Regions from separate parts of the Limosilactobacillus panis genome, predicted to be linked through region 1. Evidence: predicted binding sites of a transcription regulator. Region 1 holds the regulator's gene; each other region holds the start of a gene.
The links. Region 1 encodes Rex, which represses fermentation and respiration genes when NADH is low (regulators of the CRP and FNR family bind a similar motif). Its sites were predicted from a motif close to TTGTGAANTANTTCACAA; they were not measured.

Region 2: a site for Rex is predicted at 9,452-9,469, ahead of KZE55_RS00085 (NAD(P)-dependent alcohol dehydrogenase). Genes of this name have one in related genera too.
Region 3: a site for Rex is predicted at 7,492-7,509, ahead of KZE55_RS08165 (class II fumarate hydratase). Genes of this name have one in related genera too.

Annotation. Positions count from the first base shown of each region.
Region 1 is NZ_CP081855.1:574,444-585,602, forward strand. Features, by position in the region: gene rimI (ribosomal protein S18-alanine N-acetyltransferase) at 1-36, shown strand, start outside; gene tsaD (tRNA (adenosine(37)-N6)-threonylcarbamoyltransferase complex transferase subunit TsaD) at 42-1,067, shown strand; gene proC (pyrroline-5-carboxylate reductase) at 1,174-1,944, opposite strand; gene KZE55_RS02650 (carbon-nitrogen family hydrolase) at 2,146-2,931, shown strand; gene KZE55_RS02655 (pyridoxal phosphate-dependent aminotransferase) at 2,944-4,119, shown strand; gene KZE55_RS02660 (ABC-F family ATP-binding cassette domain-containing protein) at 4,182-6,122, opposite strand; gene KZE55_RS02665 (redox-sensing transcriptional repressor Rex) at 6,354-6,995, shown strand; gene groES (co-chaperone GroES) at 7,362-7,646, shown strand; gene groL (chaperonin GroEL) at 7,707-9,326, shown strand; gene KZE55_RS02680 (APC family permease) at 9,509-11,159, shown strand, end outside.
Region 2 is NZ_CP081855.1:17,209-28,367, reverse strand. Features, by position in the region: gene KZE55_RS00125 (aldo/keto reductase) at 1-445, shown strand, start outside; gene KZE55_RS00120 (aldo/keto reductase) at 462-1,457, shown strand; gene KZE55_RS00115 (ABC transporter ATP-binding protein) at 1,507-3,228, opposite strand; gene KZE55_RS00110 (MarR family winged helix-turn-helix transcriptional regulator) at 3,316-3,750, opposite strand; tRNA gene KZE55_RS00105 (tRNA-Lys) at 3,893-3,965, shown strand; gene KZE55_RS00100 (PPK2 family polyphosphate kinase) at 4,056-4,931, opposite strand; gene KZE55_RS00095 (L-cystine transporter) at 5,306-6,664, shown strand; gene aldA (aldehyde dehydrogenase) at 6,782-8,233, opposite strand; gene KZE55_RS00085 (NAD(P)-dependent alcohol dehydrogenase) at 8,292-9,413, opposite strand; gene KZE55_RS00080 (IS1182 family transposase) at 9,615-11,159, opposite strand, start outside.
Region 3 is NZ_CP081855.1:1,686,513-1,697,671, reverse strand. Features, by position in the region: gene KZE55_RS08195 (DUF2252 domain-containing protein) at 1-1,071, opposite strand, end outside; gene KZE55_RS08190 (plasmid pRiA4b ORF-3 family protein) at 1,203-2,753, shown strand; gene KZE55_RS08185 (zinc-dependent alcohol dehydrogenase family protein) at 2,824-3,870, shown strand; gene KZE55_RS08180 (peptidylprolyl isomerase) at 3,899-4,486, shown strand; gene KZE55_RS08175 (LysR substrate-binding domain-containing protein) at 4,555-5,436, opposite strand; gene KZE55_RS08170 (malolactic enzyme) at 5,566-7,194, shown strand; gene KZE55_RS08165 (class II fumarate hydratase) at 7,547-8,935, shown strand; gene KZE55_RS08160 (flavocytochrome c) at 8,961-10,355, shown strand; gene KZE55_RS08155 (L-lactate dehydrogenase) at 10,423-11,159, shown strand, end outside.

The DNA.
Region 1 (11,159 bases):
ATGCAAGCAGATTTATTGAACAGAGGAGGAAAATAAATAGTATGGCAGAGCGGAATTTGATTCTCGCCTTTGAAACGAGTTGTGACGAAACGAGTGTTGCTGTGATTGAAAATGGCACGAAAATTTTAAGCAACATTGTTGCAACCCAGATCGACAGCCATCAGCGTTTCGGTGGGGTGGTACCAGAGGTGGCCAGCCGGCACCATATTGAATGGATTACCCGGTGTATTGACCAGTCCTTGGCAGAAGCCGGGGTTAGTTACGAAGACCTTGATGCGGTTGCTGTTACCTATGGGCCCGGTCTGGTGGGCTCACTGGTGGTCGGTGTGACGGCAGCCAAGGTCGTGGCCTGGGCTCATAATTTACCGCTGGTTCCGGTTAACCACATGGCAGGGCACCTCTATGCTGCTCGTTTTGTGGGTGAATTCAAATACCCCCAGATGGCCCTACTGGTTTCTGGTGGGCACACGGAACTGGTCTACATGCCCCGGGAACATGAATACGAGATTGTCGGTGAGACCCGTGATGATGCGGCGGGTGAAGCCTATGACAAGATTGGCCGGGTGCTTGGTGTTAACTACCCGGCTGGTAAGACCATTGATGAATGGGCTGGGCAAGGTCAGGATACTTTCCACTTCCCTCGGGCAATGGAAAAGGAAGCTAACTATGACTTTAGCTTTAGTGGCTTGAAGAGTGCCTTCATCAACACCGTTCACAACGCGGACCAGCGTGGAGAAAAACTTGATAAGAACGACTTGGCGGCTAGTTTCCAGCAGAGCGTGATTGATGTTCTGGCGGAAAAGACAATGCGGGCCCTGGACCGTTACCCCGTTAAGCAGTTGATCTTGGCTGGTGGGGTGGCTGCTAACCATGGCCTGCGAACCCGTCTGGATCATGACATGAAGAAGTTCCACCCGGACGTTTCAATGCTCCAGGCACCACTAAAGCTGTGCGGTGATAACGCGGCAATGATTGGCGCCGCTGGTTATATCAATTACCTGCATGGCGACCGGGCCGACTGGGACCTCAACGCGGTGCCGGGCCTGATGTTTGACCGGATGAAGTAAACTAAATTTTAATAGTTAAAAGGAGTCTAAGTCGTGGCAAAAAGCCGCGTCCTAGGCTCCTTTTAAATGCAATAACTTCACCACCTGATTTAGGTGATGACAACTTTTAACATCCCTTAGCCTTATTAACCGCATCGATTACGGCGTAGCGGAAGCCAGCCTTTTCGAGGGCCTCAACGCCCCGGATGGTGGTACCACCAGGGGAGGTTACCTTGTCACGCAGTAAGGCTGGTGCCTGCTTGCTATCAGCGGCAAGTTTACCACTCCCCTTGACCATGCTGGCTACGAGCTGGTAGGCGGTTTGCCGACTTAGACCATACTTAACGGCTGCATCGCTCATTGCGTCCATGAAGACATCGACAAAGGCCGGGCCACAGCCACCGACAACCCCCACGATGTCCAGCTGATCTTCGGGAACGACGATCAGGTCACCAAGCTGCCCCAGAGCTTTTTGAATTTTTTCCTTAACGTCTGCAGAAATATCTTGACCGTAAGCCAAGCCAATTGCGCCGGCATTAACAGCAACCGGGGTGTTGGGAATGATTGCCGCTAAGGAACGGTTTGGTAGCGCCTTGGCAAGGTCAGTGAGTTTAACGCCAGCCGCGGAAGAAATAATAATTGTCGACGACTTAAGACCGGCCAATTCGGCAGCAACCTTGGTTGTGACCGGGGCCGGAGTGGTTAGGATAACGACATCCGGTTGATCGGCTACCAGCTGGTTATACTGGTTAAAGAGCTTGAAGCCCAGTTCCTTTGCCAGAGCACTTACCCGGGGATTTTCCGGATTCATTGCAACAACTGTGTCCTGGTGTTGGTTGACCAGCCCACGGATGATTGCTGAGCCCATGTTACCAACACCAATAATAGCGATTTTCATTTTCTACGCCTCCTTGATTAGTTACTTCTTATTGTAACTTAAAATGTCGGGGACGGGAATTATTAGTAATTGGTTGACAATTGATTAGAAAATAATTAGAATGCACTTGATGATTACGGGAAAGCGCTAAGTGATAAAGGAGGAACGGCGGGCAATTGACCGCCACTTTTCACACTGATAGCGAATGAATGAGGTGACAAAATGAAAGTCAAAGTTGCATTGGCCCAGTTTAATATTTCCTTTGCGGCACCACAAAAGAATCGTGAACGAGTTGCGGAGTTAACCGCAGCCGCGGCAAAGGAACGGGCGGACGTGGTGGTATTCCCCGAAATGTGGAACACCGGTTACGCGCTCGACCAACTGAATGAACTTGCTGACGACCAGGGACAGGAAACGAAGCGATTATTTTATAAGCTCGCCCGACAATACCAGGTTGGGATTGTTGGTGGTTCCGTTGCAGTTAAAGAAGGGGACCACTTTTTTAACCGGACCCTGGTGGTTGACCCGGTTGGCCAGATCGTGGGACGCTACGACAAGGTCCACCTTTTTCGTCTAATGAATGAACACAAGTACCTGACTGCCGGTGACCAGGAGAACTACTTCCGTTTAGCCGGGGTACCTAGTGCTGGTTTTATTTGCTATGACCTGCGGTTCCCTGAGTGGGTCCGGACAGTAGCGCGGCACGGCGCCGACATCCTGTATTTCCCTGCGGAATGGCCCGCCCAACGAATTGAGCAGTGGAAGATAATGCTCCAGTCGCGGGCTGTTGAGAACCAGGCCTTCGTTGTCGCTGTTAACCGGGTTGGGGACGATCCTGATAACCACTTTAACGGTCACTCCCTGGTAATTGACCCCTTGGGAAAAATTATTGTCGATGCTGGTGAGAAGGATGGGGTGACTATGGCTGAAATTGACCTAGACCAACTTCAGAAGGTGCGGGGGCCGATTCCGGTCTTTGTTGACCGTCGTCCGGAACTTTACAAGTAGGAGGGATAACGCATGGAATTTGCACAATCACACCTGTTAGATACATTACCAAAACAGTTTTTCGCTAACCTGGTCGCCAAGGTCAACCAGAAAATCAGCGCGGATGTTGACGTGATTAACTTGGGTCAGGGGAACCCCGATAAGCCGACACCCGATTACATCGTTAAGAGTACCCAAAAGTGGGTTGCCGACCCTAAGACCCATAAGTATTCTTCATTCCAAGGTTTGCCGGCCTTTAAGCAGGCAGCTGCCGATTTTTACGCGGAAAAGTATGGGGCCCACTTTGACCCGGAAAAAGAGGTTGCCATCTTCGGTGGTTCGAAAATTGGTCTGGTGGAACTACCGTGGGCACTGATGAATCCGGGGGATACTTACTTATTACCGGATCCTGGCTATCCGGATTACTTCTCCGGTGCGGCGTTGGGCGGCGTGAAGTTTACCACCGTTCCCCTCTTAGCGGAGAATAACTACCTTCCCGACTTAACGGCGATACCGGAAGCGGTTGCCCGTAAGGCCAAGTTCTTCTACCTTAATTATCCAAACAATCCCACGGGGGCGGTCGCAACTCGCGCGTTTTATGAAGAGTTGGTTGCCTGGGCCAAGAAGTACCATGTGGGTATCATCAGCGACTTTGCCTATGGGGCAATTGGCTTTGACGGTAAGGCCCCGCTTAGCTTCATGCAGATACCAGGGGCTAAGGACGTTGGAATCGAATTTTACACGTTCTCAAAGACCTTTGACATGGCCGGCTGGCGAGTGGCCTTTGCGGTCGGCAATGCTGATATTATTGGGGCCCTCAACTTGATTCAGGACCACCTCTTTGTCAGCCTTTTCCCGGCTTTGCAATACGCAGCCATTGATGCCTTAAAGGATCCGGCACGAGACGAGGCCGTTGCTCAGATTGTTCACCGTTATGAAGAGCGGCGGAATGCCTTCGTGAACGCGGCCAAGAAAATTGGCTGGCAGGCGTTTGTGCCCCAGGGAACCTTCTATGCGTGGATGCCGGTTCCGAAGGGCTATACCAGTGAGCAATTCGCTGACCTTCTGTTGGAAAAGGCCGGGGTAGCTGTAGCACCAGGAAATGGTTTTGGTAAGCACGGTGAGGGCTATGTCCGCATCGGTCTGCTGATGGCACCTGAGCGTTTGGAAGAAGCGGTTGCCCGGATTGGCAAGTTGAATTTATTCTAAAGAAGATAAAAGAGGCAGGCGAGAAAACATTTTTTCTCGCCTGCCTCTTTGCATTAGCGTCATTAGTTTTGTTGGTCAAATTTTTCAAGCTTCTCGGCAGCTTCCGTCCAGGCAAGCTCCACCTTGTCTGATTTATCCTTAAGTTGGTCGAGCTGCTTTTGGAGGTCGGTAAGTTTACCGATGTCGGTCGCAATGTCTGGCTGGGCCATCTTTTCCTCAATTGACTGTTGCTCTTTTTCAAGCTGGCCCATCCGGTCTTCTAGACCGTCAACAGCCCGTTGTAATTTCCGCCGGGCCCGCTGTTGTTCCTTACTTTGCTTGTAGGATTGCTTACCCTTGGAGGCAGTAGCCTTCTTTTTGCTGCCCGGAGTTGTTGTTGTTGTTGGCGTTGGGGCCGCCGCTCCCTGGGCAAGGTAGTCGTCATAGTTGCCGACGTGGTGGGTGACACCGTCCTTTTGCATGTCAAGGATATCGGTGGCTACCTGGTTGATGAAGTATCGGTCGTGGGAAACAAAGAGAACTGTGCCGGTGAATTCGTTGATAGCACTTTCGAGGACTTCCCGGCTGTCGATATCCAGGTGGTTGGTCGGTTCATCGAGGATCAAGAAGTTGATTGGCTTGAAAGAAAGCTTTGTCAGTTCTAGCCGGGCCTTTTCACCCCCGGAGAGATCGTGGACAACCTTGTAAACATCGTCTCCCACAAAGAGAAAGCTGCCTAGTAAGGATCGAATATCCTTTTCGGGGACTTCCGGATGGTCGTCCCACACTTCATTGAGGACCGTCTTGTCCGCGTGCAGTTGCTGCTGTTCCTGGTCATAGTAACCAATATCAAGATTGGCACCCAATTTGATGGTTCCACTGATGGCGGGGATGCGGTGCAGGATAGTCTTTAAAAGGGTGGACTTACCAATCCCATTGGGGCCGATAATCCCAATTCGCTGGGGCTTGCGAACGGTGAAGGAGAGGGGACCGGCCAGAACCTGGTTTTCATAGCCAATCTTCAAGTGGTCAACGTCTAACACCTCGTTACCGCTGGCTTTGTCACTATGAAAGTGGAAGTGAATAGACTTATCATCAGTGGTTGGCCGCTCAAGCCGGTTCATCTTTTCAAGCTGTTTCCGCCGCGCCTGGGCTTGTTTAGTGGTTGAAGCACGGACGATGTTGCGGTTAACAAAGTCCTCTAGTTTGGCAATCTTTTTTTGCTGCTGGTCGTAGTGCTTCCATTCTGCCTTCAGTCGTTCCTGCTTGTGTTGGACAAACTGGGTATAGTTACCGGTGTAATGAACTAGTGTGCGGTTATCCAGGTCGTATACATCCTTAACCACGTGGTCTAAGAAGTAACGGTCGTGGGATACCACTAGCAGGGCCCCCTGGTAACTCTTTAGGTAATCTTCTAACCAGGCCAAGACGTTCATGTCCAGGTGGTTGGTCGGTTCGTCAAGAATTAGCAAATTGGGGGCCTGGAGGAGGATCTTGGCCAGTGCTAGCTTTGTTTTCTGACCACCGGAAAGGGCGTTGACGGGCGTATTGTAATACTCCTCGCCAAAGCCAAAGCCCGTCAGGATTCCCCGCATCCGGGACTCATATTCAAAGCCGCTTTCCTTCTTATAGTTGGTTTGCAGGCGGTCATAAGTAGTCATAACTTGTTGGTATTGAGAACTAGTGGTGTCGAGACTCGCCAGCTGTTCTTCTAACTGACGAATTTTCTTTTCCTGCTCATGAAGAGGGGCAAAGACGGTATCCAGTTCTGCCCAAATTGCGTTTTGGCTATCAAGTCCTTGGTCCTGGGCTAGGTAACCAATGCTTAAATTTTTGACCTTACTGATGGTCCCCTCGTCGGGAGTGGTAATTCCAGCGATCATTTTTAAGAGGGTTGTTTTTCCTGCACCATTGCGACCTACCAAGGCGGTTCGCCCGTGGTCTTGGACCTGCAGGTTAATATTATGGAACAATACATCCGCGCCAAAACGACGCATGACGTCATTTGCTTGCAAAAGAATCATTTTGAAACCTCGCTAAATCATATGATAACAGTGTTTATTTTAGCAGATTTCATTTCAATTTATTTAAAAAGGTGAAATTGTTTTGTATACCGCTTCACAAAATTAATGAAAATTGCTAGAATAATTAGGAAACGAATTTCACAAGTGTACCCAACCAGTTAAAAATCCTAAGAATCCGGTAATTGACCGGGAGAATAACCATGGTTGGAGTAAAGAAACAGGGGGACAAAGATGGCTACCAAAAAGATACCACGCGCAACAGCACGACGCTTACCAATTTATTATCGTTATTTGACGATATTACTAAACGCAAAGAAGGAACGGGTTTCCTCGACTGAATTATCGGAGGCTGTTCAGGTTGATTCCGCAACCATTCGGCGGGACTTCTCTTACTTTGGTGAACTCGGAAAGCGGGGTTACGGCTATGACGTTGCCAGTCTTTTGAAGTTCTTTAAGGTAATCTTGCACCAGGATTCCCTGGTAAGTGTTGCTCTGGTTGGAGTCGGCAGTTTAGGGAGTGCTTTGTTGAACTTCAACTTCCACCAAGATACTAACCTGCGAATCAGTGCTGCCTTTGACAACAAACCAGAGCTGGCAAACAAGATTAAGAGCGGGATTCCCGTTTACCCGGCTAGCGATATTAAAAAGCAGTTACAAGAACAGCAGATTGATATCGTTATCTTAACTGTACCAGGAGACAAGGCCCAGGACGTTACTGACCAGCTTGTCGATGCGGGGGTAAAAGGAATCTTGAACTTCTCACCTGTTCGCCTGTCCGTTCCAAAAGGTGTTCAGGTCCAAAATATTGATTTGACAAATGAATTACAAACCTTAATCTACTTCATTAAGAACTACTCTAATGACAACGACTAGGAAAATGGTGAGCTTGTATTGCCTTTTCTAGTTTGGAAGAGGGAGTGAAACAGAACTAGCTTGCTAGTTCGCTTTTCGACGCGAAACAAGTCTTTATAAAGCACAAAGAGGACTCTAGTGTTCGGATTTTCCGAACACTAGAGTCCCTTTGTGTACTGCGTTGTAGCATTTTTAACTATATAGGAGACTTATGTCACAACCCCTTTTTGTTTATGTGTGAATGTTGGCATAAATTTAAAAGTCAAAATTAGTCAAACTTTATTATTGCTTTTTAAAAGAAAGATGGTATAGTAGAAATTGCGGTTAGCACTTAACAAGTGAGAGTGCTAAAAGCAAATAATAAATTAACAAGATGGAGGGATTAACGTGTTAAAACCATTAGGAGATCGCGTTGTTCTTAAAGCTGAAACTGAAGAAGAAAAGACAGTTGGCGGAATTGTCCTTGCTTCCAACGTAAAGGAAAAGCCAACTACTGGTAAGGTTATTGCCATTGGTGAGGGTCGGACCCTCGACAATGGACAAAAGCTTGCTCCAGCTGTTAAGGAAGGCGACCGGGTATTGTTTGACAAGTATGCCGGCAATGAAGTTGAATACGACGGTGAAAAATACCTGGTTGTTCACGAAAAGGACTTAGTCGCAGTTCTCGACTAGTTGTTGAATCATAATATAATCGCTTAAATAAAATCTATTCTATTTTTGAGGTGACAATTAATGGCAAAAGATATTAAATTTGCTGAAGACGCACGGAGTGCAATGCTTGCCGGTGTTGATAAGTTAGCTGACACTGTTAAGACCACCATGGGTCCGAAGGGTCGGAACGTTGTTTTAGGTCAAAAGTATGGTAATCCAAACATCACTAATGATGGTGTTACGATTGCTAAGGACATTGAATTAGAAGATCCATTCGAAAACATGGGTGCTAAGCTGGTTGCCGAAGTTGCTTCCAAGACCAACGACATTGCTGGTGACGGTACTACTACTGCTACCGTTTTAACCCAAGCAATTGTCAATGCCGGAATGAAGAACGTTACTTCTGGTGCTAACCCAGTTGGTATTCGTCGCGGGATTGAAAAGGCTACTGCAGTTGCAGTTGATGCATTAAAGAAGATGTCACACGACGTTAAGACCAAGAGTGACATTGAACAAATCGCTTCTATTTCAGCTGCTAACCCTGAAGTTGGTAAGTTAATTGCTGACGCCATGGAAAAGGTTGGCCACGATGGTGTTATCACCATTGAAGATTCTCGTGGTGTTGACACGAGTGTTAACGTGGTTGAAGGGATGAGCTTTGACCGTGGTTACATGTCTCAATACATGGTAACTGACAATGATAAGATGGAAGCTGACTTGGATAACCCATACATCCTGATTACTGACAAGAAGATCAGCAATATTCAAGACATCTTGCCATTACTGCAAAACGTTGTTCAGCAAGGCCGGGCTCTGTTGATCATTGCCGATGACATTACCGGTGAAGCTCTGCCAACCCTTGTTTTGAACAAGATTCGTGGTACCTTCAACGTATGTGCCGTTAAGGCTCCTGGCTTTGGTGACCGGCGGAAGGCCCAATTGCAAGATATCGCTGTATTGACCGGTGGTACGGTCATTTCTGATGACCTGGGCATGAACCTGAAGGACGTTACGATTGATCAATTAGGTCAAGCTAACAAGGTTACGGTTACTAAGGACGCCACTACCATTGTTGATGGCTCCGGCGCTAAGGAAGCCATTGCCGAACGGGTTGACCAAATCAAGCAAGCCATTGCCAAGACCACTTCTGACTTTGACAAGGACAAGCTCCAAGAACGGTTGGCAAAGCTTTCTGGTGGTGTTGCCGTTGTTAAGGTTGGTGCCGCAACCGAAACTGAATTGAAGGAAAAGAAGTACCGTGTCGAAGATGCCTTGAACGCAACGCGGGCTGCTGTCGAAGAAGGATTCGTTCCTGGTGGTGGAACGGCCTTAGTAAACATCATTCCTGCTCTGGAAAAGATTGACGCAACTGGTGATGAGTTAACTGGTGTTAAGATCGTAACTTCCGCTCTGGAAGCACCTGTTCGTCAAATTGCTGAAAATGCCGGGGTTGAAGGTTCTGTTATTGTAAATGAACTCAAGGACCAAGACGACGGTATTGGTTACAACGCTGCTGATGGCAAGTTCGAAGATATGGTTAAGGCCGGAATCGTTGACCCAACAATGGTTACCCGTTCTGCCTTACAAAACGCTGCTTCTGTATCCGCATTATTGCTGACTACGGAAGCCGTTGTTGCTGACAAGCCAGAAGCTAACGACAAGCCACAAGCACCTGCACAACCAGGTCCGGCTATGATGTAATTACAAACTCAACTATAAAGAAGGGGGACTATTCAGTCCTCTTTTTTTATTTCCCGGGAAATTTTCTCAAAAAGTAAAATAATCGTCGCAATGGTAATTGCAAAGTAGGATAATTAGTTGTAACATTGTTCAGTCATAAGGAATAATATCAAAGTAAAAATATATGTGTAGGGAGGATAGCTATGTGGCGTTATCTTAAACGTGTATTAATTGGGAAACCATTAAAAACCCTTGATGAGGGGCAGACGCACCTTACGAAGTTTAAAGCTTTGGCAATACTTTCGTCAGATGCTATTTCGTCAGTTGCCTATGGTCCTGAACAAATTACAACGGTCTTGGTTGCACTGTCTGCAGCGGCACTATGGTACTCAATTCCAATTGCCGCGATTGTGCTGATCTTGCTATTGGCCATTACCTTGTCATACCAGCAAATCATCCATGCATACCCAAGCGGTGGTGGGGCCTACGTGGTTGCCACCGAGAACTGGGGAAGCAATGGGGGCCTATTTGCCGGGGGCTCATTGTTGGTTGACTACATGTTGACCGTCGCGGTATCGACGACTTCTGGGGTTGAAGCGATTACCTCGGCCGTCCCCGCCTTATACCGGTTTTTGATTCCAATTGCAATTATCATTGTCTTACTGATTATGTTTATGAACCTGCGGGGGATGAGTGAAAGTGCTAATTTCCTGACGGTGCCCGTCTATTTCTTTGTAATCATGATCTTTATTATGATTGCGGTCGGTATTTACAACATTATGACTGGCCATATCCATTACCAGGCACCAGCGGACTATGGAACCCCGGTTGCCGGGATGTCCTACGTCCTCTTTATTCGGGCGTTCTCGGCTGGTTCCTCCTCACTGACGGGGGTGGAAGCAGTAAGCAATGCCGTGCCGAACTTTAATAAACCAAAGGAGAAGAACGCAGCAACGACTCTGGCAATTATGAGTGCCATCCTGGCAACCTTCTTTATTGCCATTATCTTCTTCAGCTTCTTCATTGGGATTGTACCGAATGGCCGAACAACCGTCCTTTCTCAGATTGCTTTGACAATCTTTGGGGGACACGGCCTTGGCTTTTACCTGTTACAACTATCAACGGCAATGATCTTAGCAGTCGCCGCTAATACGGGTTTCTCGGCCTTCCCAATTTTGGCCTTCAATATGGCTAAGGATAAGTACATGCCCCACGCATTCATGGACCGGGGAGACCGGCTCGGTTATTCTAACGGAATTATTTCTCTGGCAATCGGGGCAATTATTTTAATCATGATTTTCCATGGGCAAACGAATAACCTGATTCCACTATATGCTGTGGGGGTCTTTGTACCGTTTACGCTCTCCCAGTCAGGGATGATTATTCACTGGTTCCGGACCCGGCAGGGGATTTGGCTAGCAAAAGCTTTTATTAACTTTATCGGTGCCGTAATTTCCCTTTGCCTGGTGGCTTTCCTATTCTGGCAACATTTCAATAATGTCTGGCCTTACCTAATCATCATGCCATTGTTGTTGTACATGTTCCACCGGATTCATTCGCACTACATTAAGGTTGCTGCCCAACTCCGGGTGGCCGAAAAGACGAAGGTCCAGCTCCATGATTATGATGGTGCCACGGTCATCGTTCTGGTCGGTAACGTTACTCGGGTGACCCGAGGGGCGATTAACTACGCCCGGTCAATTGGCGACTACGTTATCGCCATGCATGTTTCCTTTGATGAGAACCCGGGGAAAGAGCATAAGACTGCTAATGAATTTAAAGCAGAATATCCTGACGTTCGTTTCGTAGATATTCACTCCTCATACCGGTCAATTGCTAAACCAACATTGCGGT
Region 2 (11,159 bases), 560 kb from region 1:
GGACAGCATCACCCAACACCTGATGTTTAACCAACTGCAGTTTGGCCTGAAGCACACGGGGATGATCGACTTCGGGATCAATACTAACATTGCTAATGCCGATGGAACCGACCACGACGGCGGCCTCCTCGACTACTGCCGGCACCACCACATCACCATCCAGGCCTGGTCGCCATTCCAGTACGGGAATTTTGAGGGCACCTTCATCGACAACCCGGACTACCCAGAACTGAATAAGAAGCTTGGTGAACTGGCCACCAAGTACGGGGTTGGTAAAAACGCCATCGCTGCCGCCTGGGTCCTCAAGCACCCGGCCCAGATCCAGTTGATCATGGGGACCATGAACCCGGCCCACATCGCCGACAGTGCCAAGGGCGCCGACGTCGACCTGACTAACCAGGAGTGGTACGACCTCTACCTGGCTGCCGGACACCAACTGCCTTAATTGAGGAGGAGTCATAATGTATCAAGCTAACCCCCACCGCTACCAACAGATGACCTATAACCGGGTTGGCAAGAGTGGCCTCAAGCTCTCCGCCATTGGTCTGGGCTTCTGGCACAACTTCGGTAGCGTTGACCCCTACGAAAATCAGAAGGCCATCGTCCACCAGGCGTTTGACCTCGGAATCACTTACTACGATCTCGCCAACAACTACGGCCCGGTCCCCGGCAGTGCGGAGGAAAACTTTGGCCGGATCATGGCCACCGATATGAAGCCCTACAGAGACGAGATGATCATCACCAGTAAGGCCGGCTACGAAATGTGGGACGGCCCATACGGCAACTGGGGATCGCGCAAGAGTATCATCGCCAGTGCCAACCAGAGCCTCAAACGGCTCCAACTGGACTACGTAGACATCTTCTATTCCCACCGGCCAGACCCGGCGACGCCAATTGAAGAGACTGCTGAGGCTCTCGACCAGCTGGTCCGGGAAGGCAAGGCCCTCTACATTGGAATCTCCAACTATGATGGTGCCCAGACCGCCGCGATCACCAAGGTCTTTAAGGACCTCCACACGCCATTTATCATCCACCAGCCCCGCTATAACATGTTTGACCGCCACATCGAGGGTGACTTGTTACCGGTGCTGGAGAAGGAAGGTAAGGGCGCGGTCTGCTTTAGTCCCCTGGCCCAGGGGTTATTAACCAACCGCTACCTCAACGGCATCCCGGCTGACTCAAGGGCTGCCAAGTCGACCAGTCCCTTCCTCCACCCGGATCAGGTTGAGCAAACCATCGATACCGTCCGGCAGTTGAACGAAATCGCCAAGCAGCGGCACCAGACCCTGGCCGAGATGGCTCTGGCCTGGGACCTCCGCCAACCAGTGATGGCATGCGTCCTGGTGGGCGCTAGTCGGCCAAGTCAACTGGTTGACAACGTTAAGGCCCTCAATAACCTCAAATTCACCGCTGACGAGCTGGCCGCCATTGACCAAGTGCTCGCCAGTCAACAATAACCGCATAATAATTAAGGCCACCGCAGGAAAACCGCCGGTGGCCTTATTACTATTTAAATTGATCGTGAACATACTGGGCATAGAGTGGCGTGCTCTCCAGCAATTCCTGGTGGGTGCCGGCGCCCGACACCGTCCCGTGTTCGATAAAGTAAATCTTGTCAGCATCGACAATCGTACTCAGCCGGTGGGCAATCACCAGGGTGGTCCGCCCCTGCATCAAGTCGCCAAGGGCTTTTTGAACCATTGCCTCGGATTCAGCATCCAGGCTGGCCGTGGCCTCGTCGAGCATTAAGATCTTGGGGTCACGGAGGAAGGCCCGGGCAATCGCAATTCGCTGCCGCTGGCCCCCGGAAAGCTTGATTCCCCGCTCCCCAATTTCTGTTTCCAGCTGGTCGGCCATTTGAGAGACAAAGCCATCGGCGTACGCCATCTTGAGGGCCCACCAGAGTTCATCATCACTCACCGACCGGCGGAGTCCGTATGTCAGGTTATCCCGGATGGTGCCCGGCATTACCGCGGCATCCTGGCTGACCAGACCGATTTGTTCCCGCCACTTGGCCAAGTCGAACTGATCAATGTCTTCATCGCCCAGCAGGACCTTACCGGCAGTCGGCTGGTAGAAACGTTCAATCAGGGAGAAGATGGTCGTTTTCCCACCACCAGACGGGCCCGCAAAGGCGATCACCGCGTTGGGTTTCGTCGCAAAACTGATGTCCTTGAGAATCGGCTTACCGGGCTCGTAGGCAAAGTCAACGTGGTCAAACTTCAGTGGCTTTGCCGCGATTTCCTGTTCGGTCTTGTCGCTAACAAATTCCTCGGGTTCGGCCAGCATCTGCTGGATTCGTTCGGTGGCCCCACTTGTCTTGGCCATGTCGGTAAAGAGCTGGCTGACGATGATTACCGGACTGAAAATCTGGAACAGGTACATCAGAAACGATACCAGTGCCCCCATGGTAATCTGGTTGTTCATTACCCGAATGGCCCCATAACCGAGGACCAAAAGGAACATTACCATCATCATCATGTTAGTAACCGGCAAGGTGACGGAATTGACGATGGCTTCCTTGGCCCCAATCCTGTAGAGGTTGCGAATGCGCTGGTTTCCCCGGGTAAGCTCGTGCTGCTCACCATTTGAGGACTTGACCAATCGCACCTCTCCGAGCACGTCGGTGGAGTCGCTGGCGAACTTAGCCAGCTCATCCTGGCGGATCCGACCGATTCGGCGGGACCAATTCATAATTGGCATCATCACCAGGATAATCAGCGGGACGGTGACGAACATCAGGATGGTCATCCTCCAGTCCATCGCCAGCATGATGACCAGGGCGCCGACAAACTGGAGGATTGAGGTCATCGCGTTGGGGAAGGTCGACGCAAGGAGTTCCTTCACCTGTGAGGTATCGTTGACCAGCCGGGAGCTGATTTCCCCGGTCTTGACATTGTCAAAGTACTTTACCGGCATCTTAAGCAGCTTCTGCCACAACTGTTTCCGCAGCTTGGCCACTACGTTCTCACCAAAGATCCCGAGCAGGACTCCTGAAACGGCACTGGTAATCAGTCCAGCAATAAAGATAACCACCGTTAAGATTGCCAAAGTTGGGCTAATACTACGGAAATTATTGATCAGCCGCTGGGCCAGTTGCGGCACAAACAGGTTGGCCGCTGTCGAAATAAAGCCCAGCAGGACCCCGACCACGAGCCGCCCGTATTTCGGGTGGAGGTGGTTGATCAGTCCAAAGAACTCACGAAAATTGAACTTTTTCCTTGGCATTTTGTAAGCCTCCTAACAATTAAGTATCTAACTGTTTTAAACGACTTACATTAAAACACATAGGCATCTAACTGTCAACAAGATAATTTACTTTTCTAGGTCCCGGTTAATTTTCTTCATCGCCGTCACCATTGCGTCGATATCTTCTTCTCGCAGATGATCCACAATCTGTGAGTAGGCCTGGTCAAAGACCGTCTTGATTTTCGCCGTTTTGGCGACGCCGGCATCTGTCAAGAAAATCCGCTTGATGCGGGCTGATTCCTGGTCGTTTTTCCGGACAATATAACCGGCCCGTTCAAGATTCTTCAACATGCTGGTGACGCTGGCGTTGCGGAGGTGGAAATAGTCACCGATTTCCCGTTGAATCAGGCCAGGCTTTTTTTGGATGTACAAGAGGGTCCGGGCCTGTTGCGGTGTTAGGTCTAGTTGTGGCGAAAGGCTAATGTAGAAGTGTTGCATGTTAATCATGTAGGTCCGCAACAGGCGGTTCATCAGCTCAAAACGCTCTTTTTTGCTGGTCATAAAATTACCCCTTACTTTAGAATTTATCCTTACTATTAGCTTATAACAGTTAGATGCCTAAGTAAAATACGAAATAATTTTAAAAAGGCCTTGCAAAAAAGGGGAAAAGTTGATATTATAATTTGTGTTGTCAATATGACATGGGCAGTTAGCTCAGCTGGCAGAGCAACGGACTCTTAATCCGTGGGTCCAGGGTTCGATCCCCTGACTGCCCATCACTAAGCACTCGTTTCGGCGGGTGCTTTTTTTGTCACCAAAAAAGGTGCCAGTCCTCGGCAAGGCCGAATACTAGCACCATATCACTATTATTTTTCATCCAACAAGCGCTGCCGGGCTTCCTTGAGCTCCGCTGCCTCCTGTTCGTTCAGTTCTGGGTACGAGAGGGGCAACTTTTCAATCCGCTTGGTGATAATGTCTGAAACAATCAGGCGGGAATACCACTTGTCGTCCGCCGGGATAACGTACCATGGGTTCTCCTTCGTGGCGGTGGCGTTAATTGCCTTCTCGTAGGCCGCCTGGTACTGGTCCCAGTACTGGCGTTCCCGAATATCCGCCGCCGAGAACTTCCAGTTCTTTTCCGGCCGGTCAATCCGGGACAAGAACCGCTTCTTCTGTTCATCCTTAGAAACGTGCAGGAAGAATTTCAAAACAACATAGCCGTTACGGGTCAGGTACTTCTCGTACTCACGGATATCCTGGTAGCGTTTCTCAAAGAAGTGGTCATCCACGTCCTTTAAGGAGTAAATGCCAGGGAGGTTGCTATTCAGGATAATTTCAGGGTGGACCCGGGACACTAAGACATCCTCGTAGTAAGACCGGTTGAAGACCCCGATGTCCCCACGAAGGGGCAGCTCCCGGGTAATCCGCCAGAGGTAGTCATGGCGCAGTTCCTTAGAAGTGGGCTGCTTAAAGTTGGCGACCTTAAAGCCAACCGGGTTAACTCCCGAGAAAATGTGGGCAATCATACTGTCCTTCCCCGCGGCATCCATCGCTTGGAAAACGACCAGGACGCTGTAGTGCCGCCGGGCGTACATCTTCTTTTGGGCCTCCCGGATCCGCTTCAGATTCTTCTTAACCTGCTTCTTGATCTTCTTCAGCTCATCACTTGAGTCCGTAACAAAGGTCGGCGCCTTCTTAATCTTAAAATCATTACTGGTATACCGATACTGTTTTGTGTCCATCGCAATTCCTCCTTTTCCGTCTTCCTCAATCATATACCAAATAGCCGTCACCCGGGTAATTATATTTTTTTGTTGACAAAAAGTAACTAACTCGGTATAGTATAACCAAGTTTAGAAACGAAGGGAGTAATCATTATGACTAACGCAATTTTTGCCAAGGCTGCTACTTGTTGTGCATGTTGTGCGAACGCCAACATGCTATTTGCGTTACCCTATGATTACTCAGCGGGAAGACGGCAAAGTTAACAACAAGTAGCTTTTCCGTTTTAAATATTTTCCAAGTAAGAGTTCTCAGAGTGCGCGCACTGGGAAATCTTTTTTTGTTGCTAAACGAATTGCGGAATTATGTAAATTAAAGAAAGAGAGCATTAAAAATGCAAGCACTACTTATTATCATCATCGCCGCCGCCATTATGGCCGGCATGATTTACCTCCACCGTCGCCACTGGGGCTTTAACAAGCTCGTCTTCTTGGCCCTGGTCTTGGGAATCATCGGTGGCGCGGCCATTCAACTAATCTATGGTCCCACCAGTAAAACCGCCACGACGGCCATCGATTGGATCAACATCGTCGGCAACGGCTACATTGCCCTGCTACAAATGCTGGTGATCCCCCTGGTCTTCGTTTCCCTCGTGGGCGCCTTCACTAAGCTAAAGAAGCAAACGAACCTGAAGAAGATGACCACCAATGTCTTGGGAATCCTCCTTTCCACCACCGCCGTGGCCTCCTTCATCGGGATCATGAGTGTCCTGGCCTTCAACCTCCAGGGAGCTAGTTTCATCAAGGGGATGGCGGCCAACTCGACGGCCATTGACGCCATTAAGACCCACCAGGCAACATTAAAGGGTTTGACCCTTCCCCAACAGATCACCAACCTTTTACCCACCAACATCTTCGCTGACTTTGCCGGCACCCGGTCTTCCAGTACCATTGCCGTCGTAATCTTCTCCCTGATGGTCGGGGTGGCCTTCCTGTGGCTCCGCGATAACCAGCCGGATGAGGCCCGGATCTTTGCCAAGGGAATCGCCGCCCTGCAGGCAATCGTCAGCCGCCTGGTAAAGATGGTCCTTGAGTTAACCCCATACGGTATTTTCGCCCTGATGGTCAAGGCCACCGCAACCAGTAGTTTTGCCTCCATCGCCAAGCTGGGCACCTTCATCGTCGCTGCCTACGTGGCCATTGCCGTAATGTTTATCGTCCACACCATCATCCTGCTGGTCAACCGCATCAACCCGGTTGCCTACTACAAGAAGGCTTGGCCCGCCCTCATCTTTGCCTTTACGTCACGGACCAGTGCCGGTACCCTGCCGTTAAACGTCAAGATTCAACGGGACTCGCTGGGGGTTAGTTCCTCCGTTGCTAACTTTGCCGCCAGCTTTGGGCTGACAATTGGTCAGAACGGCTGTGCTGGGATTTACCCATCAATGGTTGCCGCAATCATCGCTCCAACCGCCGGAATCAACGTCTTCTCCTGGCAGTTTATCCTGACCTTGATTGCCATTGACGTCATCGCTTCCTTTGGGGTTGCCGGTGTCGGTGGTGGGGCCACCTTTACGACCCTGATGGTCCTCGGGACGTTGAACCTGCCCGTTGCCATCATGGGGGTCCTAATTGCCATTGACCCAATCATCGATATGGCCCGGACCGCCCTGAACGTTAATGATTCCATCCTGGCCGGGGTCGCAACCGCCAAGAACATGGGCGAATTAGACCACGACAAGCTGGGTGACTAGTCCAAGGTTGTGGCTAATGAACTATAATTTCCCAGGAAATATTTCACCCAAAAAAGGGGCACGACTGATTGTCGTGCCCCTTTTTCAGGAGATACTTAGTTTATAAAAGGAGAAGTATTAAATGTTTTCTGGGTGACGTTGGATGTAAACAACCTTCGTGTCAGTGCATTCAAGGATACCGTGCATACCATCAGAACCACCGATACCAGATTCCTTAACACCAGCGTGGTAACCTTGCATAGCTTCGAAGTAGTTCCGGTTGACGTAGGTTTCACCGGCTTGAATTTCGTTAACAGCGTAGGCTGCCCGGTCAAGGCTCTTGGTGAAGATACCAGAGGTCAGGCCCATCGTGCTGTCGTTGCACATGTCAACGGCTTCTTCAAGGGTCTTGAAGGTCATAACTGGCAGAACTGGGCCGAAGATTTCGTCTTGGATAGCGGAACCATCCTGCTTGACATTGGTCAAGATAGTTGGTTCGTAGAAGAAGCCCTTGCCGTCAACTGGCTTACCACCGGTAACAACCTTGGCACCTTCCTTAACAGCTTGCTTTACCTGGCTGTCAACCTTTTCAAGGGCGGCCTTGTTGATCAGTGGACCCATGCCAATCTTAGGGTTCTTAACCGTGTCACCAACAGTAATCTTCTTAACAGCAGCAGTCAGCTTTTCCATGAATTCGTCAGCAACGTTTTCTTGAACGTATACCCGTTGAACGTTGTTGCAAAGTTCACCGTTGTTGTCGAACCGTGAGTTGATGATGTCGTTAACGGCTTCGTCTAAGTCAGCATCGTCACAAACAACAGCTGGAGCGTTCCCACCTAATTCAAGGGAAACTTCACCAACGTGGTCAGCTGCGGCAGCCATGATCCGCTTACCAGCGCCAACAGAACCAGTCAAGCTGGCCATGCCGATCTTAGGGTTCTTGGAAAGTTCGTTCCCAACAACTGAACCTGGTCCAGTAACAAAGTTTACAACCCCGGCTGGGATACCAACCTTGTCACAGAGCTTAGCAAATTCAAGGGCACCAATTGGGGTGTCAGAACTTGGCTTCAATACGATGGTGTTACCAGTTACCAAAGCTGGAGCCATCTTCCGGGCAATCAGGAAGAATGGGAAGTTCCAAGGCAGGATTCCAGCGATGACACCAATTGGCATCCGCTTCAGCAAAATTGTCTCATCCTTGTTGTCGGATTGGATAACTTCACCCTTGTAAGTCCGACCAGCTGCTGCCATGTAGTCAAAGTAGTCGGCGGTGAAGTTTACTTCAGTTTCAGCAAGTGAACGAATCTTACCTTGTTCAACTTGCAGATTCTTGATCCATGGTTCTGGGTCCTTCCGAATTTCTTCGGCCAGCTTGTGGAGGTAGGTTCCACGGGTTGGTGCAGGTACCCGGTGCCAAGTCTTTTCAGCTTCCGTAGCGGCGTCAATTGCTTCACGGGTTTCTTCAACCGTAGCACTAGGAACGGTCCCTAAAACAGATTCATCGTTTGGGCTGATTACAGTAATCTTCTTGCCTGAATCTGTGTCAACAAATTTACCATTAATGTACATCTTGTAGTGTGGTGTAGCCATTTTATTGCTTCCTTTCAAGCGTACTATCTAATGCCTTAAACCAACTTTACTAGGTAAATTATTTGCCTGGCTTGTAGTCCTTGTCGATGATCAGAACTGGCTTGATGGTCTTGCCAGATACAGAGTCAGCGTTGGCTTCGTTGATTTGATCGAAGTCGTAGAACTTTTCGGTCTTGTCGAAGTCGAACATGCCGAGCTTGTAGAATTCAATCAGACGTGGAATGTCAACTTGTGGAATTGAGTCACCCATGTTAACACCAACGATTGTCCGGTCAGCTGGGCAAAGGTCGTTCCAAGTGTTAACGTCGATGTGTTGAGCAGTAACGGCAATGGCAGCCAGAACACCACCTTGTGCTAAGGCTTGGATAGCGTCTTGCATAACCTTAGTAACACCAGTGGTATCAACAATGTAGTCAACACCCTTGCCATCGGTCAGCTTTTGGATAGCCTTAACCATGTCTTCGTCGTTAGTGTTGATAGCGTCAGTAGCACCCAATTCCTTGGCGAGGTTCAGCCGTTCTGGAACACGGTCAATTGCGATAACCTTCGTGCAGCCAGAAATCTTACCAGCCATCATAGCAGCCAAACCAACGGCACCAGTACCAGTTACGGCAATGGTGGAACCTGGTTCAGGCTTCAATGTGTTGAAGACGGTCCCAGAACCAGTTACGTAACCACAGCCCAGAGGTCCAAGCTTCCGCAGGTCAAGGTCCTTAGGTACCTTAACAGCGTTCCGCTCACGAACAACAGTGGTGGTAGTGAATGATGATTGGTCAAACATGTCATCAACTTGGTGGCCATCTTCAGTAAAGTGGGCACTGCCGTCAGGACGAACACCTGACAGGTTGTTAGCAGCGTAGTTCAAGCACTTCGTTGGCTTACCCTTCAAACAGTTGATACAGTTACCACAGCCATAGAATGACAGGATAACGTGATCGCCAGGCTTGAAGTCCTTAACTTCAGGACCAACCTTTTCAACAATCCCGGAACCTTCGTGTCCTAAGATAATTGGGTAACCAATTTCGGCATCACCCTTACGAAGGGCTTCATCGGAGTGGCAAATACCAGTTGCGACCATGTGAATTTGCAGGTCGTCAGCTTGCATATCAGCCAATTCAACGTCGTCACGAATATCAAACTTTGCACCTTTCTTATCTACAACAGCAGCTTTGATTTTCATAACAATACATCTCCTTAGATATATCCAATCGCTTTACAATGTTTACACTATCACAAAGTTTGATAATTTTTAGTTTTTTTTAAAATGAGAGTTTTATTATTTATTGTTACACGCCTACTTAGAGTATGTATTAGGGTTGTCTAAGCTTGTGAAACTTTTTACTTGTCGGATGAAAAGGTTTTCATACGATTGTCGGAAAAGTTATAAATATAAGACAGAAAAAGGGGTTGTGACAAAAAGCCTCTGAATCAGAAGCTCCATTCGGAATTTAACAAAAATTCTGAATGGAGCTTTTTGATTATCTGAATATTTTGAGAAAATGAGCGGCCTTCCGGCCATTTTCTTCATGTTTAATGCCATTAAAGCAATCCCAATTTGTCTTTTGGCTTTCTTAAGACCACGTACTGTGAATCTTTTAAAACCCAAATAAGCCTTCAAGTTACCAAAAACAGTCTCTACATCGTACTTACGACGGGAGTAAGTGTTGGAATTTGAAAGCGACTCGCGAGCTTTCGACTTAAAATATTCCCACTGTGGGTTCACCATAAGGTACTTAGTGTTCCCATGTGGTGTTAATGCCTGAGAAATAATTTGATGATTCTCATCATACTTCTCTGCTTGATATACTTTGAAATCACGACGGAATTTGTATTTATCATTTCGGTATGCGTATCGTTTAAAGTTGAATCGGACGCCCTGTGGGTTTACATAAAAGTCATCAGCCTCATGATATTCCCAGTTCATTACTTTTCGATCATCAGAACGCCACTTACGGCTATTCTCTTTAATCATGGTGCTGTAAGGAATTAAAGCTGTACAATCAGATAGCTCATCTTCGATATACTTATAATTGCGTTCTGATCCGTAACCAGCATCGGCAACAATTTCTCGCCCCAAAACTTCGTTCTGGGCGAGATGAGATAAGAATGGGATTAATGTTCTAGTATCGGTTGGGTTCTGCATGAGTTCATAACCCAGCACGTACTGTGAGCTAGTCATAATTTGAAGATTATACGCTGGCTTTGTTTGACCATTACGCATCGGATCTTCCTTTAAACGCATAAAAGTAGCGTCATAATCGGTTTTGGAATAGCTATTACGTTGGCCAGCAATCTGCGATTGGGCTTGGTATTCAAGATGCTTTTGACGACAATGGTCTAAAGCATGGAGATACTTTTTGGCATGACGTCGTTCCTGCTTGGCCGGATTGGGCGAAACCTTTGCGGTTTCGGCCACCCGTTGGTTTAACTCTTCAATCCGTTGTTCAAGTAAGGCAATAATCGTATCAAGTTGATCAATGTCAAAGCTATCTTCATCAACATCAATCTTAACTTCTGCTTGCTTAATTTCACGAATTAGTTTTTGAGCCTTTTCAACGTTTAATTTGCGATACTTAATGGTGTGTTTCTTCCAAACAAAGGAATACTTATTTGCGTTAGCTAAAATCTTAGTGCCATCAATGAATGAAGCCTCATCGATCATTCCCTGAGCCTTTAAATAGTCATGAAATTCCTTGAAACTACTCTGAATCATATCTTCCAATTCTTGGGAGACAATGAAGCGAGCAATGGTGCGGTAGGTTGGGCGCTGTTCTTGAGTCAACCACATCGCAACAATGTTTTCACGAGCAAAGCGTTCAATTTTCCTAGAGGAAATGATACCATAGCTGTAAGCCAGTAAAACTAACTTTAACAGCATTCGTGGATCATACTCTCTTGGTCGACCCATAATATTGGGTCGCCGCAG
Region 3 (11,159 bases), 960 kb from region 1:
AACCCGCTGGGCGGTCACAATCCGGCGCCCCGCCTGAATCCCATTTTGGATGGCCTGTTGGACCTGGAGATTAAGCAGGTTGTAACGTAAAGGTAGGGCTTCCTTGACTTGGAGGACAAGGTGGCTACCATCAATTCCCGTCAGTAGAATCAAGTAACACCGGGTCCCAAAGCTACCGACACCGACGCTGTAGCGGATAATGTCCGAAATGTGGAAGTTGGCGAGGAGGACACGGACGTCCTCCCTGGCGTTTTGCCGGTAAAATTTGTAGCCAGCAACAACCTGCTGGTAGAGGATGGGTCCCAGGTGTTTAGCGCGGGGCGGGTTGTCCTTAAAGACCAGGTTACCCCGCTCATCCGCTGTTCCCATCTTTTGGATAATTTCTTCGGAGTTACTGTGCTGGCTCTTCTTCATGATTTTTTGCAGGTGGTAGTTCATCTGGACATTACCATCCCCCAACGAATCGATTGTCCGAATCATGTTATTGATCTCAAAGGAAAAGTAGAAGACATCGGAAAGCGTCATCCGGTTAGCGCGCTTGATGGCGTGACGGTAGGTCTTAGTGACTAGTTGGAGCAAGTCGTATAAGTCGGCCTTGGCAAAGCCATTTTCCTCGCCCGCCAGTTCGGCGCTGACCAGCAGCCGCTTCAGGTCACTTTCCCAGTTGCCAATCCGCGCTTCGTCAAAGTCATTAAGGCCAAATAACAGTTGCCGTTCGGGGGAGGCGTAAAAGCCGAAGTTGTTGACGTGGGCGTCCCCACTGATGACGATTGGAATATTGCTTTGGGCCTGTTTTTTGAGGTCCTGTTCCATTAGTTCGGCCGTTCCCCGGAAGAATGAGAAGCGGCTGGCAAGCATCCGCTCGTGGCGCAGGGGAAGAAGCTCAGGAATCATCTTGGACTCGGTTAGGTCAATGGCGGCGACGGGATCACGGTCAACTGGCGTGAAAGTTGCCAGTTGAGAACTCGGGATTGCTGCTTGCTGTTGCTTTCCCCCTTCCACCAGTTCGTGTTTGCTTTTGGGAATTTGTAATCGCTTCAAGTCAAAAATATCAAGCTGTGAATTGATCATGGTGAGCTTCCTTTCCGGTCACAGTTTTAATAAACCTATTTTAGTATTTTCTTTAAGTTTAGGGAACAATGTTTGTCATCAAAAGGTCAATCTGTCACAATGAAAGTGAATATAATGAAGGAGGGGTTTAAGTGATTATCGCAGTTGATAGCTCTTTTGCTCAACACCTGCATGTTAACCCGCATGAAGTTGCTGAACAGGATTTAAATGATGCTCAGGCCTGGTCGGTACACCTCATTGATGACTTTATGGTCATAATGAATAACCAGCTCGCCGTGCCAGTAATTGTCCGCCACCCGCAGCGCTTTAACGACTCCCGGTCGTTTATCACCGCCTTCAAACGTGAATTTCTACGTCTGATGGAGGCTGCCAGCCTGCCCCACGCCAAGATTCGTTTGATTCGTGATGGTCAGTTGGCCACGGTCCGGTTTACATATTTAAAGACGCACGCCATCGCGCGACAGCTCAAGAAGTGTGAGGAAATGCTCACGGGAACGGGGGCCTTGATCGACTGGGATGAACAACCTAACAATACGGAGATTGCACTTCAACTGGCGGATAAACTCCGGGTAATAGATCCCGAGCTGGAGGATACAATTCCCGTTATGGACATGTTTGAGAAGTATTCCCTCGATAGTTTTCACCTACCGGCCCACCCGACCTTTAATGAACAAAATCGTCGCTATCTTTACCATGATGAATCACTAGTTGACATTACCAGTGCTGTCGCCGTGAGCCAGCTTTTCCTGACGGATTACCAAAAGTACCTGGGAGAACGGCAAAAAAATGACCAGGTGATCGACCGGGACAAGGACATCGCAAAGGAATACTGTTCCTACTGTGAGGCCCGGGGCCTTTCACCGTTGGATGATCTGACCCTACCGTATTACTACCTCCTCCACTATGAGGAAATCACGGAGGAAAACATCTCTGATGCGGAAGCCAAGGCAATTGTAGCGGCCCTCAATGATTTTGGTCACTTTATGCACTACCAGTACTTTTTTACTGATGAGGACTTTGATAACTTTATCCAGGCGGCCGGCCAGGGTCTGGAGGATCGGCACTCACCACAGTACCTGTTCCGCCTCCAGCAGCTTTTACATAATATGCAGGAGGAATTGACCCGGCAACGGCAGAACCTGGGGCGCTCACGGTCGATGGTCAAAAAGCGGTTAAAAGTACGGGCAGTTTTGAAAGGTTACCGACCAACCATGTGGCGGGAATTTGAGGTCGGTGGGGACACCCGGCTTGATAAACTCTGCTTTCAAGTTCTTGCCAGCTTTGGGGCCACCGGAGACCACCTCTTCGAACTTCATGTTGGGAAAAACGTTTATCAACTGCCAGTCCTTAACCGGGGCAAGCAAACCGGGGAAGCATTGACGGCCCACTGGTTAGGAGAATTTAACCCGGGGGATGAATTTCTCCTGGAATATGATTTTGGGGATTCGTGGGTATTTACCATTACAATTGAAAAGGTGACTACCACACGTCCTCTGCAGAATACCCGTCACGCTTACCTATTAGATGGCTATGGTAGCGGCATTATTGAGAACATTGGAGGAACAGCGGGCTTAATGCAGGCGGCTGAGGATGACCCAACAATCAATCATGAGATTGATCTCAAGGCAAAGCAGAACCAGTGGGGCGGGCAGATTGCCCGTCTCCAGCACCGCTATGAATAAGGTGATGTTATTCACAAATTCCGGCTTAGCGTTACAATAGGAAATAAAATCAGGAAAGCGAGGACTTAAGATGTCAGGTGAAAGTGAAAACATTCCAGAAACAATGCGAGCATGGGCGGTTACTACTCCAGGACCAATTGATGGGGGAAAGGCACCCATTAAACTGGTCGAAAAGCCAGTACCCCAGCCGCAGCGGGGCGAAGTACTTGTCAAGGTTCTGACCTGTGGAGTTTGTCACACTGACCTGCACGTAACGGAGGGTGACCTGCCAGTCCACCACGAACATGTTACCCCCGGTCACGAAATTGTCGGTAAGGTGTTTGCCCAGGGCCCCGAAACACAGCGCTTCAAGCTGGGTGAACGGATTGGAATTCCGTGGTTCCGTCACGCCTGTGGGGTATGCAAATTCTGCCGATCCGGTCATGAAAACCTCTGTCCCCACTCAATCTATACGGGTTGGGACCACGATGGTGGCTACGCCGAATATGTTACTGTCCCTGAAGGATTTGCATACCGGATTCCCGACCGCTTTGACGATCTGACGGCGGCACCCCTGCTGTGTGCCGGCATTATCGGTTACCGGGCATTTGAGCGAGCTAATGTCCCCGCCGGTGGTCGTCTCGGTCTGTACGGCTTTGGTGGTTCAGCTCACATTACCGCCCAAATTGCCTTAGCCCAAGGGATTGAAGTACACGTCTTTACTCGGGGAAAGGATGCTCAGAAATTTGCCCTCCAGTTGGGGTGCGCTTCTGCTCAGGGCGCTTACGACCCATCGCCCGTACCGTTGGACTCTTCTATTATGTTCGCCCCGGTTGGTGACATGGTCCTGCCAGCCTTAAAGAGCCTGACTCCAGGGGGAACTCTGGCCCTGGCCGGAATTCACATGTCGGATATCCCAACCATGAACTACCAGGACGATATTTTCCACGAAAAGGTCCTAACCAGCGTTGAGAGTAATACCCGTCGTGATGGTGAAGAGTTTTTGACCCTTGCAGACCGGCTCAAGATTGAACCGGCCGTTACTGAATACCCGTTTGAAAAGGCGGATATGGCCCTCCGTCACGTCAAGGGTGGTAATATTAAGGGTGCGTGTGTCCTGCGGATTAATAAGGACTGATAAAGGCAATAAGAAATGAGGAAATGTTATGAACTATCCACAGTTAAACTTAGACCAGATAACTGGTCCAAAGGCAACCATCAAGACTAACCAGGGTGAGATCAAGGTCCAACTTTTCCCAAAGCAAGCTCCCAAGACAGTTGAAAACTTCACTAAGCTGGCTGAAAAGGGCTACTACGACGGGGTCATCTTCCACCGGGTTATCCCCGACTTCATGATCCAGGGCGGTGACCCGACTGGAACTGGCCGGGGTGGCGAAAGCATTTACGGCCGGGCGTTTGAAGATGAGTTCTCAACGGAACTCTTTAACTTTAACGGGGCCCTTTCGATGGCTAATGCGGGTCCCAACACGAATGGCAGCCAGTTCTTTATCGTTTCGGCAACCCGGGTGCCAAAAAACATGCTGGATGAAATGAAGGCGGTCGGTTACCCCCAAGAGGTGATTGACAATTACAAGGAGAACGGTGGAACACCGTGGCTTGACCACCGTCACACCGTCTTTGGCCAGGTGATTTCGGGGATGGATGTTGTCCAAAAGATCAGTAAGGTTGCCCGTGATCAGATGGACAAGCCAAAAGACGACGTGGTAATGGAAAAGGTTACGATTGAAAAGTAATATAAAAAGCAACCAGAACAAAAAAGCCGTTGGCGCTCAATCTTGAACGTCAGCGGCTTTTTAAATATTTACTTACCCTGCTTCACCAGCAGCTGCCAGAGCTTCTCTTCATTACTTGATAAAAGCGTGGTTTCCCGCCGGGCCAGGGATAAGCGAAAGTGGGGCTGGTCATCATCAGTAATATCTAAGGTGGTCACCTGATCGGCCGGTGAAATTGCCAGGCTGGTCAAAAAGGAAATACCGAGGTTTTCTGCCACCATTGCCTTAATGACGTGGATGTCGGGGGTCCGGAACAGGACGTGGGGACGGAAGTGGGCGTCGTGGCACATCTGCTTGAAGGCCTGCTCATGGAAAAACTCACTACCAGGGATAATGAACTGTTCGTCTTTAAGCTCGCGGAAGGTTACCGCTGTCTTGTTCGCCAGGGGATGGTCCTTACTAACGATCACCTTGAAGGGGTAGTGGGCAAACTCCTCCGTTTTTAGGCAGGGCTGGTCAAGTGACTCGAGTGAACCGAGGAGGGCAATGTCGAGTTGGCCATGCTCAAGCATCTTTAGCAGCTCCCGTGACCCGTGCTCGAAGGTGTCGAGAAGGGGCATCAAATTGGCCCGCATCAGCATGGGCGTCAGCGGTGGAAAGTAATAGTTACCAATGATTGGCGGCAAGCCAAAGCGAATCCGGGTGGACTTAGTCCGGTCAATTTCCTGGCGGGCAATGGTGAGCTCGTTCAGGATGACATTGACATGGTTGGCAAACTGCTGGCCCGCCGGGGTAACGTGGAGTTCCTTGTGGGCATGGTCCCGGATAAAGAAGGTCGTCGCAAAGTCACTTTCCAGGCGTTTAATCGACATCGTGATTGTGGGCTGGCTGACTTTAAAATCAGCCGCAACTTTCGAAAAATTTTTCTCCTGAATTAATTTTTGATAATATTCTAAATCTTTGATCTTCATAATTGATTCCTTCTGTATCAGTGATAGCAATCGGGTATATTAATTATATTTATAGCATGCATAAATTTGACTATAATTTTACGGGCCGACTATGATAGGGACAATCATTAAGCAAAGGAAAGTGACTAAGTGATGCGCAAGGGAATGCAAATTTTAAACGATCCATTTAAGAATAAGGGAACGGCCTTTACGATGGCGGAACGAAAAGAACTCGGCCTATTGGGCTTACTTCCTAACCATGTCCGGACGATTGAAGAGCAGGCGGCAGAAACCTACGCCCTCTACGAATCAAAGGATAGTGGGATTGAGAAGCGCCACCTTTTAATGGAGATCTTTAATACCAACCGGACCCTCTTCTTCTACCTGATGAAGGAGCACATCACGGAATTCATGCCGGTGGTTTACGACCCGGTAATTGCCGAATCAATCGAACAGTATGACGAACGCTACCTCCGGCCCCAGGATGCTGCCTACTTGGACATCAACCACCCCGAAGATATTAAAGAAGAATTAGCGGATGCTGCTGACGGCCGGGATATCCGCCTGATTGTGGTTACTGATGCGGAAGGAATCCTCGGTATTGGTGACTGGGGGGTTAACGGTGTTGACATTTCAGTCGGCAAGCTGATGGTTTATACCGCAGCTGCCGGAATTAATCCGGCCCAGGTCCTGCCAGTTTCTATTGATGTCGGGACCGACAACGAAAAGTTACTTAACGATCCTAACTACCTAGGTAACCGAGAGAAACGGGTCCGGGGTGACCAATACTTTGCCTTCATTGACCGCTTCGTTACCGAAGTTGAAGGCCTCTTCCCTAGGAGCCTGCTCCACTTTGAGGACTTCGGACGGGGAACCGCCGCTAAGATCCTCGATAAGTACCAGGATAAGATTCTGACCTTCAACGATGATATTCAGGGAACCGGAATCATATCCCTGGCCGGGGTCCTCGGTGCGATGAACATCTCCAAGGAAAAGATCACCGACCAGACCTTCCTGACCTTTGGTGCCGGTACCGCTGGAATGGGAATTGCCAAGATGCTCTTTGAAGAGTTGGTCCGGCAAGGCCTCTCCCCAGAAGAAGCCAAGAAGCGTTTCTACCTGGTAGATAAGCAGGGGCTACTCTTCGATGATACGGAAGGCTTGACGCCAAAGCAGAAGCCATTTACCCGCCAGCGGGTGGAATTCGATAACCCCGATGAGTTGACCGACTTGCTCGCCGTGGTAAAGGCAGTGCACCCAACGGTAATGATTGGGACATCGACCCAGCCGGGGGCATTCAACGAAGCCGTTGTCAAGGAGATGGCCAGCCACACGAAGCGGCCGGTGATCTTCCCACTCTCCAACCCAACCAAGCTGGCTGAGGCCAAGGCCGCGGACCTGTTGAAGTGGACAGATGGTCGGGCACTGGTAGCAACCGGGATTCCTGCCGGCACGATCGACTACAACGGTGTTTCCTATGACATTGGTCAGGCCAACAATGCGTTAATCTATCCTGGCGTTGGCTTCGGGGCTCTTGCTGCCCAAGCCAAGGTATTGAACAACGACATGATTGCGGCGGCAGCCCACGCCCTGAGCGGCATTGTTGACCCTGACCAGCCGGGGGCAGCGGTCTTGCCACCAGTTAATAAGCTGACAGAGTTCTCCAAGAAGGTTGCCATCACGGTTGCCCAGTCCGCAATTAACCAGGGCCTGGCCGGTGAAGGTATTAACGATGCCAAAAAAGCCGTTGAGGAAATGACCTGGGAGGCCAAATACTAAAAGACAAAATTAATTTGGCTGTTGAGAGAAATTTATTAGCGGATAACGACTTATCAGACTTTATACATTAGAAATGTATAATTGCCTTGTGATATTAACCGTGAAATGATAATCGCTTGTGATTTATTTTCAAAATTGCAAGCGATTTTTTATTTTAAAAGCACTTGTGAAACAAATTCTTACACCGGCTGAAAAGGCTATCACTTCGCCGATCTTCGTCAAGACCATAAGTGAAATTTATAGAATCTTAAAGATTTGACTATCATATTTATAATGCGTTACGATAACGGCGTAATAATGTGTAATATTTCACAAGTTGTTATTGCATGATAATACATTGGAGGTATTTATTATGTCAGATTACCGAACAGAAGAAGACACTCTCGGTCCAGTAAAAATCCCTGCAGACGCATTATGGGGACCACAGACTGAACGGAGTCGTAACAATTTCCCTACTGGTCAGTACATGCCATTAGCAATTATCCATGCACTACTGAACATTAAGAAGGCTGCTGCTCAAGCAAACATGGAAACCAAGGCCATCTCTGATGAGAAGGGTAACTTGATTGTTAAGGCAATTGATGAATTGCTCGCATTAAGTGATGAAGATTTGCGGAAGGACTTCCCATTGAAGGTTTACCAAACCGGGTCTGGTACGCAAACCAACATGAACACCAATGAAGTTGTTGCCCACAAGGCCCATCAACTTAACCCGGACATTGAAATTTTGCCTAACGACGACGTTAACAAGGGGCAAAGTTCTAATGATACCTTCCCAACAGCAATGAACGTGGTTGCCCTGGAAGCTCTCGACAAGCTGAAGCCAGCCGTTCAACACTTGATTGACGAATTAAAGGTTAAGCAGGATAAGTACTGGAAGACGGTTAAGGTCGGCCGGACCCACCTGCAAGATGCCGTTCCGTTGACGTTTGGTCAAGAAGTTTCTGGCTACGTGGCCGCTTTGGAACACGACTTAGACTACATTAAGACTTTGGAACCAACTCTGAACGAGCTGGCAATCGGTGGGACCGCTGTTGGTACTGGTCTGAACGCGGCTGAAGGTATGCCAGAAAAGATTGCTGAAAAGCTTTCTGCCGTTTACGGGTTGAACCTGACTGCCAAGAGCAATAAGTTCTACGGCCTGGCAAACCACTCTGGTTTAGACGTTGTTCACGGTGCTTTGAAGACCCTGGCCGCTGATATGTTTAAGATTGCTCAAGATATTCGGTTCTTGGCTTCTGGTCCCCGGGCTGGTTACGACGAATTAAACATTCCAGCTAACGAACCGGGTTCCTCTATCATGCCAGGTAAGGTTAACCCAACCCAAGCAGAAGCCGTTACGATGGCTGCACTGCGGGTCTTCGGTAACGATACCGTTGTTACCATGGCTTCTTCACAAGGGAACTTCGAAATGAACGTTTATAAGCCAGTTATGATTGACGCCTTCCTTGAATCGGCTGACCTGCTGGCCGGCACGATTACTGGCTTCACTGACCGTTGCGTCAAGGGCCTGACCGTCAACGAAAAGCGGATGGCTGAACTGGTTGACAACTCACTGATGACTGTCACTGCTTTGTCACCACACATTGGTTACCACGACAGTGCCAAAATTGCCCAAGCTGCTGATAAGGCCGGCAGTACCCTGAAGGAAGCGGCATTGAAGTCTGGCAAGGTTACTGAAGAACAGTACGACGAATGGATGGACATGCTCAAGATGACTAACGCGGACCGTAAGGACTAGTCATTGAGAAAGGAAGATTTTAATAATGGCAGAAAATTTTCAACCATTATCAGTTGGTGAATTAAAGGACAGCTATGATGTTGTCATCATCGGTTCTGGTGGGACTGGGTTAGCTGCCGCAATTCAGGCCAACGAACTGGGGATGAAGGTAGCCGTGTTAGAAAAGGAGGAAGAGCTTGGTGGTAACACTAACCGGGCCTCTTCCGGGATGAATGCGGCGGAAACCAACGTCCAATTAAAGCACGGGGTAATTGATAACGTCGCCGATTTCTACCACGAAACCTACAAGGACGGTGGCCGGTTGAACGACAAGGACATGCTCGGTTACTTCGTTTACCACACTGCCCCGGCTGTTGACTGGTTAGCTGACCACGACATTAAGCTGGACGACATTACCGTCACCGGGGGAATGTCGAAGAAGCGGACCCACCGTCCCGCAAGTATGGCCCCAATTGGTGGCTTCTTGGTAAAGAGCCTCCTTGGTGTAGTTGCAAAGGAGAACATTCCAGTATTCAACAACACGAAGGTTACTAAGCTCCGTCAAGCTGCTGATGGCCGGATCAACGGGGTGGAAGTTAAGTCAGGTGACCTCACTAAGAAGGTTGATGCCAAGGCGGTGATCCTGGCCACTGGTGGTTTCGGTGCCTCAAAGGAATACATCGAACGTTTCCGCCCTGACCTGAAGGACTACAAGACCACTAACCAGCCCGGCGCAACTGGTGATGGTCTGAAGCTGGCAGAAAACGTTGGCGCAGAACTGATGCAGATGAACCTGGTTCAGGTTCACCCAACGGTTCAGCAGGACCACCCGCACGTTTACCTGATTGGTGAAGCAGTTCGTGGTGAAGGGGCTATCCTGGTTAACGCCCAGGGGGAACGGTTCGTTAACGAACTGAATACCCGGAAGATTGTTTCTAACGCCATCACGGCATTACCAGAACACAGCGCCTACCTGATTTTTGACCAGGGGATCCGGGATCGGGCCAAGGCCATTGAATTTTATGACAAGACTGGTTTAGTCGTTCATGGGGACACCATTGAAGACCTTGCCCAGAACTTAAACATGGATTCAGCAACGCTGAAGGCAACGGTTAACACCTGGAACCAGGCTGTGGAGAACCATGATGATGAGCAGTTCCACCGGACAACCGGGATGGACCGGGGCATCACCAAGCCAGGCTTCTTCGCAATCCACATTGCACCCGCTATCCATTACACAATGGGGGGTATTCACATTACGCCAAAGACGCAAGTTCTCGATGGTAATGGTGACATTATCAAGGGTCTCTTTGCTGCTGGTGAAGTTGCTGGTGGATTACACGGTAACAACCGGGTTGGTGGTAACTCAATCGCTGAAACGATTGTTTTTGGTCGTCAAGCAGGTCAACAGGTTACCCTGTACGCACGTGGTCTGAAGTAAGACCTTATTTGGGGCTCAGCTGAGCCTCTAGCAATTATTTAATTCTCAATTATGGGAGGAATTTTTTATGATTAAACGTCGCCACAAGGTTCTCTTAGTTGGTGATGGTGCGGTTGGTTCATCATTTGCATATTCGTTGTTACAGACAACGCCAGAAGTTGATGAATTGGTAATCGTTGACCTTAATAAGGATAAGGCACATGGTGATGCCTTAGATTTGCAAGATATTACCCCACTGGAATCCCCAACAATTATTCGTTCTGGTGAATACAGTGACGCTAGTGATGCGGATGTTGCTGTCATCACTGCTGGTGTTCCCCGGAAACCTGGAGAAACCCGTTTGGACTTGGTTAACAAGAACGTTAAGATTTTGAAGAGCATTGTTCAACCAATCGTTGACAGTGGCTTCCACGGGATTTTCGTTGTTTCCAGCAACCCGGTTGATATCCTGACCACTTTGACGCAAAAGCTGGCGGGCTTCCCCAAGGAACGGGTCATTGGAACCGGGACTTTGTTAGATAGCGCTCGGTTGAACGTCCTTTTAGCGGAAAAACTGGATGTGTCAGTTAGTGAAATTGATGCCCACGTCATGGGCGAACACGGTGATACCTCGTTTGCTGCCTTTGATGAAGCCACCGTTAATGGTGAACCACTCAAGACGGCTACCGACTTGACCACTGATGATTACGCCGCTCTCGAAGAAGCCGTTAAGAAGCGTGGTGGCGAAATCATTGCCCATAAGGGAGCAACCTTCTACGGGGTTGCTAAGTGTCTGGCTTACATTGTTAAGGCCATCTTGGAGAA